Regions from separate parts of the Glaciecola siphonariae genome, predicted to be linked through region 1. Evidence: predicted binding sites of a transcription regulator. Region 1 holds the regulator's gene; each other region holds the start of a gene.
What was found. Region 1 encodes LexA, which represses DNA repair genes until DNA is damaged. Its sites were predicted from a motif close to TACTGTATNNNNATACAGTA; they were not measured.
Positions count from the first base shown of each region.

Region 1 (3,289 bases):
CCATCGTAAATTTTATTCCATACACGTTTGAGCAATCTGTCGCCTATGCGAATTAAGCCTTCACGATAGTCAGCAGAAATTTCGTTGATGTATGCGAGCGCATCTTCTCGGCCCTTTTCGTAACTAATTGCTTTGTGCTTCACCTCATCGCTAATAGCGCTCTTTACTGAGCTTGCGCCTAAAATTGAGTTGTATAAGGTTTGTCGTTCGAGCAGTGTAGGGCCAGAAAGCGTTTGTCGTTTGCGCTGAAAATGGGTGCGGGCAACGCGTACAAGTTTCTGAGCAATTTGCTTGTCGCTGCCGTGTAGTTGCGACATTTGGCGGGTAGAAACCGCAGGCGAATAACTAACAAAGTTATCGCGGCCAAATATCAACACAATAAATAACTTTCTTAACCAGTTGGGTGAGGCTTTGCTAGCAAAAAGCTGCGCAAAGCCGCTTTTTTCTTTTCCGGCCGAGCGACCCCACGAAATAAACACAGGCAGAATTTGTAAATCGATTTCTGGGTGTTCGCGGTGCAGATGAAAGTACTCGGTAAAAACATCTTCAATCGATGTCTTAGACACCCGGCGCGTTAAAAGGCTTTGTGGACGTGTTAAAAAATAGCGTCTTTTCCGTTCTTGTCCGGCAATTTCAATAGGCTCAAAAACGCTCGGCAATCCCAATGCTTTGGTTGACTTTTCAAGGGCAACTTGGTCTGTAAAAGACTCCGTTTGCAACAAATATAAAATGGGTTTGCTTTTATCAATGCCCAATTCTTTTTCAAGATTTGCAGGGACACTTTTTACCGACACTAACCAACCAACCGCTTTCGATACGAGCCAACGAAAGGCAGAACCAATATTTAGCATGTGCGCTCCGAACTAACTTAGTCACTGAATAATAACACGCTTTGCGAAAGTGGAATATTAATAAGCGTTGTTCAAAAAAGGTCAAAAGGCGTGATCATCACCACAAACCTTAACAAGAGTGTTGCGCTTTGCGATTAAAAAGTTATACTCGACTTAACTGTATAGAAAAACAGGCTGGTTATGCGTCCACTAACTCCACGTCAAGAAGAAGTGCTCAATCTGATCAAATCTACCATGATAGATACGGGCATGCCCCCTACTCGCGCTGAGATAGCGCGCGAACTCGGCTTTAAATCCGCTAACGCGGCAGAAGAGCATTTGAAGGCGCTTGCAAAAAAGAACGTAATAGAAATTCTTCCGGGTACTTCTCGAGGCATTCGATTGAACTGCGCGCTCGAAGACAATGTTGAACAAGGCATTCCTTTGATTGGCCGTGTTGCAGCCGGACAACCTATATTGGCGCAAGAGCATGTTGACTCTCACTATAAAGTAGACCCTGCAATGTTTCATCCGGGCGCAGATTTTTTATTGCGTGTTAACGGTATGAGTATGAAGAAAATCGGCATTATGGACGGTGATTTGCTTGCCGTACACAAAACTAATAATGTGCGAAACGGGCAGGTTGTGGTGGCACGTATTGACGAAGATGTGACGGTAAAACGCTTCGAGAAGAAAGGGCCATTAGTGATTTTGCATGCCGAAAATGATGACTTTTCGCCCATTGAGGTAGACCTACGCTCTCAATACTTTGAAATTGAGGGACTAGCGGTTGGCGTTATTCGGGATAATGTAGACTTCAATTAGAGGGCCTTCGCCTAATTGGCCTCCGCCGGCAATTAGCCCTGTTGGTGTCACTCTCACCTATTGCTGGCATGCGAATCTCAACTCGCTTTGGCTCGAATGTCGAGAAAATGCGAGTAGTAGTTTCATGCTGTGAACTTAACGAGAAAGCGCTACGCTCAAATTAGGGTAAACGGCTTGGTAATTCTCGCCCAAATATAAATCAACTGAAACTCGCCCTTATAGAAACATGACGGCGAGTTTTTTTGCTTTTTTTATTGAGATATTTATCTAGATTCTCTCTCACAATCGCGCGAGCCATTGCGCAAAATTTTATATTTGCGTAACAAAAAATTCACAGCATGGTGTTTGTTTTTTACACGCTTTATTTTCTTTTGATTAAAAAAACAGCAAACTCGTGGATAATTCGAACTGTTTGTATGGTTTTTCTCCAAAAAGTACTAGACGTAAGCTTTTGTTTGATTAATCATTATACAGTTATTCACATTCTAATAACATCCGACGTTAATTCGTATCGAAACACGCTTACTTAAGCTGTAAATTTTGATAAAACACATAATGCGTCAACCTCAATTTTGGGAGTCAAGTGTGAAGTCGCTGCAAATTGCTTTAAGTACTCTATTGATGAGTGCGCCGATGATGTCGCTAGCCACTACTGCTGGTGAGCGGTCAGATTTAAACCTGCGTCCAGGCGTAACAGAGATTAGCCAACAGGTGTATGGCCTACATATGATGATGTTCTACATCTGCATAGGCATTGCTGTGTTGGTTTTCGGGGTTATGTTTTACTCAATGGTGAAACACCGTAAGTCCAAGGGCGCTAAACCTGCGCATTTCCATGAAAATGTAAAAGTAGAGATTGCGTGGACAGTAGTGCCGTTCTTAATCCTCATTGCCATGGCTGTGCCAGCGGCAAATACGCTGATAGATATGGAAGACGTGTCTAAACCTGACCTGACGGTATTGGTCACTGGTTCTCAGTGGAAATGGCATTACAAGTACATGGATAACGATGTTGAGTTTTTCTCTACACTCGCTACTCAGCAAGAACAAATCCGCAACAAGTTTACAAAGGGCGAAAACTATCTGCTCGAAGTTGACCGTCCTCTCGTGATTCCTACTGGCCAAAAAGTGCGTTTTCTCATCACCTCCGATGATGTTATTCATTCTTGGTGGGTGCCTGATTTTGCCGTTAAGAAAGATGCTAATCCCGGTTTTATAAACGAAGCATGGACTAACGTGAATGAGCCCGGTGTATACCGTGGTCAGTGTGCGGAGCTGTGTGGTAAAGACCACGGGTTTATGCCCATCGTGGTCATCGCGAAAGATCCTGCAGATTATCAAGCATGGATTGAAGAACAAGAAGCGATTGCCATTCGTGCCAAAGAAGAAGAGCAGCGTTTGTTGGCGATGAACATGTCGATGGAAGAGCTGATGACTGATGGGAAACGCGTATATGAAGCTGTTTGCGCTGCATGTCATATGCCAAATGGTGAAGGTCTTGCCGGCGTGTTCCCTGCGATTAAAGGCTCGAAGATAGCCACAGAAGATCAACAAGCCCACATAGATATCATCGTTTACGGTAAAGCAGGAACTGCCATGCAGTCATTTGCAAAACAGTTAACGATGTCAGAGAT
Region 1 is NZ_JBHSGU010000001.1:117,828-121,116, reverse strand. It holds gene plsB (glycerol-3-phosphate 1-O-acyltransferase PlsB) at 1-851, opposite strand, end outside; gene lexA (transcriptional repressor LexA) at 1,032-1,655, shown strand; gene coxB (cytochrome c oxidase subunit II) at 2,277-3,289, shown strand, end outside.

Region 2 (3,289 bases), on a different contig from region 1:
TTATGCTCGAGCCTATGCCGAAAAAATCGTTTATCGGCATCGACGAACTTGCCTCCACTGCAGAATTTTTAATGAGTAGCGCAGCAAAACACATTACCGCGCAGGCCATTGTATTAGACGGTGGCTGGACCGCTCGATAGCGCCAGATTTAAGCGATTGCTCCAAGGGTTAAGATTAAAAAGACGCAGCTAAGCTTTGTTTTTACTCAGTAAACCACATAGATTTTACAGGTAAGTACAGTTTTTTCTTGCAAGCTGTGTGTGCTTCTATAATCTGTTACTAAGCTTATGTTTGAAGAGAGTTATTTATGCGGTACACCACTGTGGGTTTAATTGGAAAGCCAAGCCATGAAGCCACTCACAGCAGTATTGAAATATTGATAGACGAGCTCAATAAGCGCAACTGCACTATATTGATTGAGAACCGCATAGCTCAGAGCATGAACGATAGCTCAAATGCCGCGTCGATGGCGCAAATAGGCGAACAAGCAGACCTCGCCATTGTTGTGGGTGGAGACGGAAATATGCTTGGCGCAGCACGTGTACTGGCCGAATACGACGTGGATGTGGTGGGCGTAAACCGCGGTAACCTAGGGTTTTTAACCGACATTAACCCTGAAGATATTCCTCAGCAACTCGACCATATATTTAATAATAAAACCTATCGCGAAAAACGCTTTATTCTTGAAGCTCAAGTGTTCCGAGATGATAAGTTGCAGCAATCTCATAGCGCGATAAACGAGGTGGTACTGCACCATAGTAAAGTGGCACACATGATGGAATTTGAGCTCTATGTGGGCAGCGACTTTGTGTTTAGTCAACGCTCCGATGGTTTGATTATTGCCACACCTACAGGCTCTACTGCGTATTCGCTTTCTGGCGGCGGTCCGATACTCGTGCCTCACCTAGATGCTCTTACGCTTGTCCCTATGTTTCCACACACCTTAAGCAACCGACCGGTTGTGGTAGATGCAAACAGTGAAATCACGCTCAAAATTTCAAAAAAGAATACCGATAGCGTACAAATCAGCTGCGACAGCCATGTGGTAATAGCGGTTGAGCCGGGAGATTACGTAAAAATTCGAAAGAATAAAAAGCATTTGACCCTAGTGCACCCGCCCGACTACAACTATTTTAATGTGCTGCGCACCAAGCTCAACTGGGGCAGTAAACTGTATTAAGTAGCGACATATAAGCTAGCATTGACGATTTACGTCATCATAAAATTACAAAAACAAAGCTAAAAGCCAGTCTTTACACACTGCTAAATACTGTATATATTATCAGTATCAATTGCGGGAGTGTGCATCATGCTTGTTCATATAGATATTAAGAATTTTACCGTTGTAAAACATGTTGAGTTAAGTCTGCATAAAGGTTTAACCGCCATCACCGGTGAGACCGGCGCGGGTAAGTCAATCGCGCTAGACGCCCTCGGCTTGTGTTTAGGACAACGTGCTGAGTCAAATATTGTTCGCCAAGGCGCGCAGCGAGCAGAAGTTGTGACGCATTTTGATATTAATAAGTTACCCAAAGTTAAAGCCTGGCTTAATGAGCAAATGCTTGCACAAGACGATAACCCAGACGAGTGCTTTATTCGCCGCGTTGTAAGCAAAGAGGGACGCTCTAAAGCATTCATCAATGGCGTTGCGGTAACCTTAGCCCAACTCAAAAGCTTAGGCGCAATGGTTGCTCACATTCATGGTCAAAACGATCATCATCAGTTTTTAAAACCCGACAATCAATTAGCACTGCTAGACGGCTATGCTCAGCACAGCGAACTTTTGGCCAAAACTAAACAAGCTTATCTTGATTACAGCGAACAATCTAAACGCCTAAAGGCCCTACAACTAGCTCAACAGCAACGCCTCGACCGCGTAAGCCTTTTACAATATCAGGTGGACGAACTCGACCTGTTTGCTTTATCAGAAGGTGAGTTTGAACAGCTTGAGGCCGATTTTAAAAAACTCAACTCTGTTCAAGAACTCATCGAGAGCGCCGAAAAGTCGTGCTACCTATTAAAAGATGACGAGCAAAACAATGCCTTATCACTGCTAAACTCCGCCCTTCGGAGCTTAGCCGATAATTTAGATACTGACCCTGCATTAAAAGACGCACATGAACTGCTGCAAGGCGCAGTGATACAGGCTGAAGAAGCTTATACCGAGCTTTCTCACTATCAATCGGGCCTTGAAACCGACCCAGAACAGTTAAAAGCAATTGAGCAGCGCTATGCAAGCGCCCTTGATTTGGCTCGCAAACACGCAGTAGCGCCAGAAAATCTACATATTTGTCATGCTGAGCTTGCCGCCGAACTTGCCTTATTACAGAGCGAAGAAGCCTCGCTTGCTGATTTAGAAGCTAGTTACACCCAAACCCTAGAGGATTATCGCAAGTGCGCTCATGCGCTACATAAGTCGCGTCAGGTCGCTGCAGACAAGCTCTCCGAAGAGATTGCACAAAGTATTAAACAAATGAATTTGCCTCACGCGGTGGTAAGCACAACGCTGACTCATCATGAACAAAATGCACCCAGTGCAAAAGGAAATGACGAAATACGCTTGCTTGTATCGGTAAATCCCGGCCAAGCACCAGACGTACTAGAGAAAGTGGTGTCTGGCGGTGAGCTCGCCCGAATTGGTTTGGCCATTCAGGTCATTCGTTCGCGAGACTACAGCATCCCTACCCTAGTATTTGACGAAGTTGATACTGGCATAAGCGGACAAACCGCATCGATTGTCGGCAAACTCTTAAACAAATTGGGGGCGCAGTCTCAGGTAATTTGCGTGACGCATTTGCCGCAAGTTGCTGCACAAGGTCATCATCAGTTATTTGTTACTAAATTAACCGATGGCGTTAGCACCGAAACAAAAGTGCTCAAACTCACTAAAGAGGAGCGGGTAAATGAAATCGCGCGCTTGCTTGCAGGAGATGAACTTACCGACACGGCAATTGCGAACGCTAAAGACCTACTAAAACAATAAACGATGGCTTACACAAACTTCGTGATGAATTTTTAAACAAAATCGTCTCAAATTGCGTTCTGACTGCTACTTGAACCAATTAGGCATTGATTGGTCAGAGCCTTGTAAGGTAGTATCTTGGCGAAATTTTTAAATGGAAGTCGTATGAAGTTTTTAAGCATTATTATCTTGTCGTTCACGCTCTTAACTGGCTGCACCGACTGGATTTATCGAATCGACGTGCCTCAGGGTAATTTCTTAGATCAAAAAGACGTGAACAAGTTAAGAGTAGAAATGACCAAAGAGCAGGTTCGCTTTGTGTTAGGT
Region 2 is NZ_JBHSGU010000002.1:1,084,072-1,087,360, forward strand. It holds gene ACFO4O_RS06165 (3-hydroxybutyrate dehydrogenase) at 1-140, shown strand, start outside; gene nadK (NAD(+) kinase) at 308-1,180, shown strand; gene recN (DNA repair protein RecN) at 1,310-2,983, shown strand; gene ACFO4O_RS06180 (outer membrane protein assembly factor BamE) at 3,128-3,289, shown strand, end outside.
Region 2: recN (DNA repair protein RecN) is a predicted target of LexA. The motif match lies at 1,269-1,288, and genes of this name have one in related genera.

Region 3 (3,289 bases), on a different contig from region 1:
GCGGTGTGTATTGTCATCATTTGCACCGCATCTTGGTCGGCGTCGGCTTGTGCATCTCCTGCCTCTAAGGATGCATGGGCTAAAAATGCTGCCATTGGGGTCATTTCTTCGGCATCTTCTGGGGCCTCAAATTGCTTACAGGCGGTCACTAATTCTTGTAAGTTTTCAACTCGTGCCTGCGCCTTTTCGCCCTTTTCAGCCTGATACATCGCATATAAGCCCGACCCCTTAATGATATCGTCTGCTTTTTTCTCAAGCGGTAGGGGAGCGACTTTTTCAGTCAGCTTTTTGATAAGGTCAATAAAGCTTTGAAGCGCATTCGCCGCCCTGCCAGACAATAGCTTGGCGCTGAGCATAGTTTGACTGGCATCCCACATCGACAGCTCGTGCTCGCGGGCATGGCTACGAATGTTAGCCAAGGTTTTTTCGCCCATCCCGCGAGTAGGTGTGTTTACTACCCGCTCAAAGGCTGCGTCATCTATTACGTTATTTATAAGGCGCATGTATGCTAAGGCGTCTTTGATTTCTTGACGCTCAAAAAAGCGCAGGCCGCCATAGATGCGATAAGCCAATCCTTCATGCAGTAAAGCCTCTTCTAATACACGAGACTGCGCATTGTTACGATATAAAATAGCGCAGTCTTTCAGCGCGGCGCCATCATCAAAAAACTGCTTGATGCGCGACACAATAAACCGCGCTTCGTCCATCTCGTTAAAACCGGCATATAGGGCTATTTTTTTTCCTTCTGCTCCCTCTGTCCACAGGTCTTTTCCTAAGCGGCCCTGATTGTTGGCAATCACTGCGTTAGCTGCCTGCAAAATATTGCTGGTGGAGCGATAGTTTTGTTCAAGGCGAATGGTAATGCTTGAGGGGAAATCTTTTAGAAAGTGAGAAATATTTTCAACGTTAGCGCCTCGCCATCCATAAATAGATTGGTCGTCATCGCCCACTATCATCATGCTGTTTTCAGGGCTTTTGAGCAATTTCAGCCATGCATATTGAATGTTGTTTGTATCTTGAAATTCGTCTACTAAGACCGCTCTAAAGCGTTTTTGATAATGATGACGAAGCGACTCATTGTCGCGCAAAATCTCAAAGGCTAACAGCAAGAGTTCAGCAAAATCGACCAGCCCAGAGCGTTTGCAAGTCTGCTCATAAGCCGCGTAAATTTCTTTCATTTTTTGCTGCGTTGGGTCGTTGTGGGTTTCAACATGAGCCGCACGCAGACCTTCGTCTTTATTGCCGTTTATAAACCACTGGATTTGTTTCGCCGGCCAGTGTTTCTCGTCCAAGTTCATTGCTTTAAGTAAGCGTTTTATTAAACGATACTGATCGTCCGAATCAAGAATACTAAAATTTTGCGGCAGGCCGGCATCTTCGTAGTGCAGGCGCAGAAGTCGATGCGCGAGCCCGTGAAAAGTGCCAATCCACATGCTGTTCATAGGCGCTTTCATGAGATGCTCAACACGCCCGCGCATTTCTCTTGCGGCTTTATTGGTAAAGGTAACCGCCAAAATGCTAAAGGGTGCGATGGCTTCAACTTCCATCATCCACGCAATACGATGCACCAACACACGCGTTTTGCCGCTACCCGCCCCCGCGAGCACCAACATATTGGCATTGGGCGCTGCCACCGCCTCTCGCTGTTTATCATTGAGTTGGTCGAGCAGTCGTGATACATCCATTCAGTAAACCTTTAAGTCGTTTTTGCGTAATAACGTTAAGTAAAATAAGCTGCCAATAGTGTAGCAAACAATGTGATGTTTTTATCACATAGCTGTTTATTTATACAGTTTTTTATTGTTAGAGCATTAGCTTTTTAAAACAGCGCGTACAGCGCGATGGATTATTCATGAACCTACTATACCAACGCACAGAAACCGACAATGAAATTGTTGTCGTATTTAGGCCCTATTCTATGTACGTACTGTTGTTTGTTTTGTTGTTGCTCATGGCTGTTACCTTTGTACCGAGCCTAGAGGCTTATGCTTACATTGCTAATGTATTAATGCCCATTGCTGCGCTAGTGGTGATTGTTCGCATTGTATTTATGCATAAGGTAAATAGCGAAGTGCGACAGGCGATGCGCGACGACAAGGTCACCATAAGCGGCGGCAAACTAAGCGCCAGTAAGCCTCTTACCTTTGTTATCGCTAAAAAGTGATTCCCCAAAAGTGATTACCCAAAAGCGAGTCCTACAAAGGGATTTCAAACAAGCGATATATAGGAATAACACGGCCAAGCTACCCCGAGCATGAACCGTTTTAGTTTATGCTTAGGCGGTCGATACAAAGATATGCAAAAATTCACCGCGATAGATACAGCTTCATGAGTAATAGCCCGACGCTTATCAGGATTAAAAGCGCGCTTGCAAAAAGCGTGCTGCCAGAAGGGCCTGTTGAGAACGGCTTTTTAGTGCGTTCAGTCTTGGTAATGTGTATTTTAGGCGCGCTCATTATCGCGCCGTTTTCTTGGCTCAATTTTTATCAAGGTCGCAGCCTAATTGGCATTGCCTCGGTTGCGGTGCTTGTTGTATGCGTACTTAATACAGTCGCGTCGTTTAGAGGTAAATACGTGCTATGGCTAAATTTATGGGGCGCAGCGCCAGCGCTCGCATTCTCCATCGTGTTTGCCATTGAAAAACTTGGCGTGATAGGCACCTTTTGGACCTACATGGCTTTGTGTACTTACTACTTAATTTTGCCGCTAAAATATGCAGTAAAAGCCGCGATTGTGCTATTTGTTGTGGCGTCTGTTACTGCCTTTTTTTATGTTGACGTAAAAGTGCTCGTGCGTTTTATGGTGACCAGTTTAGGCTGCGGCTCGTTTATGTATTTTTGTTTTCGAGAAATTGAAAACCAACGTAATTTGCTTAGCACACAGTCGCTGACCGACCCTTTGACCGGAGCCTTCAATCGTCAGTCTTTACAAGATACCCTTGCGCAGTTTGCGCATCAACAGCACGTCAACGACACAACATCAACGCTTTGCATGTTCGATATAGACCACTTTAAACATATCAACGACGATTTTGGGCATGATGTGGGCGATAAGGTATTAAAAGCATTCAGTGCCATCATTACCCAGCATATGCGCTCAGACGACAAATTATTCAGGGTAGGGGGTGAAGAGTTTTTACTATTAATGCCCAATACTACTAAAACACACGCCGCTAGCATTGCCGAATGCATTCGAGAAACGCTAAGTAGCTCTGAGATTATCAGTGGTCATCCGGTTACCGTAAGCGTTGGTGTAGCTGAATCTGACAAGCACTTAAGCTGGCGCGAAT
Region 3 is NZ_JBHSGU010000005.1:442,192-445,480, reverse strand. It holds gene uvrD (DNA helicase II) at 1-1,685, opposite strand, end outside; gene ACFO4O_RS13115 (hypothetical protein) at 1,853-2,164, shown strand; gene ACFO4O_RS13110 (GGDEF domain-containing protein) at 2,329-3,289, shown strand, end outside.
Region 3: uvrD (DNA helicase II) is a predicted target of LexA. The motif match lies at 1,776-1,795, and genes of this name have one in related genera.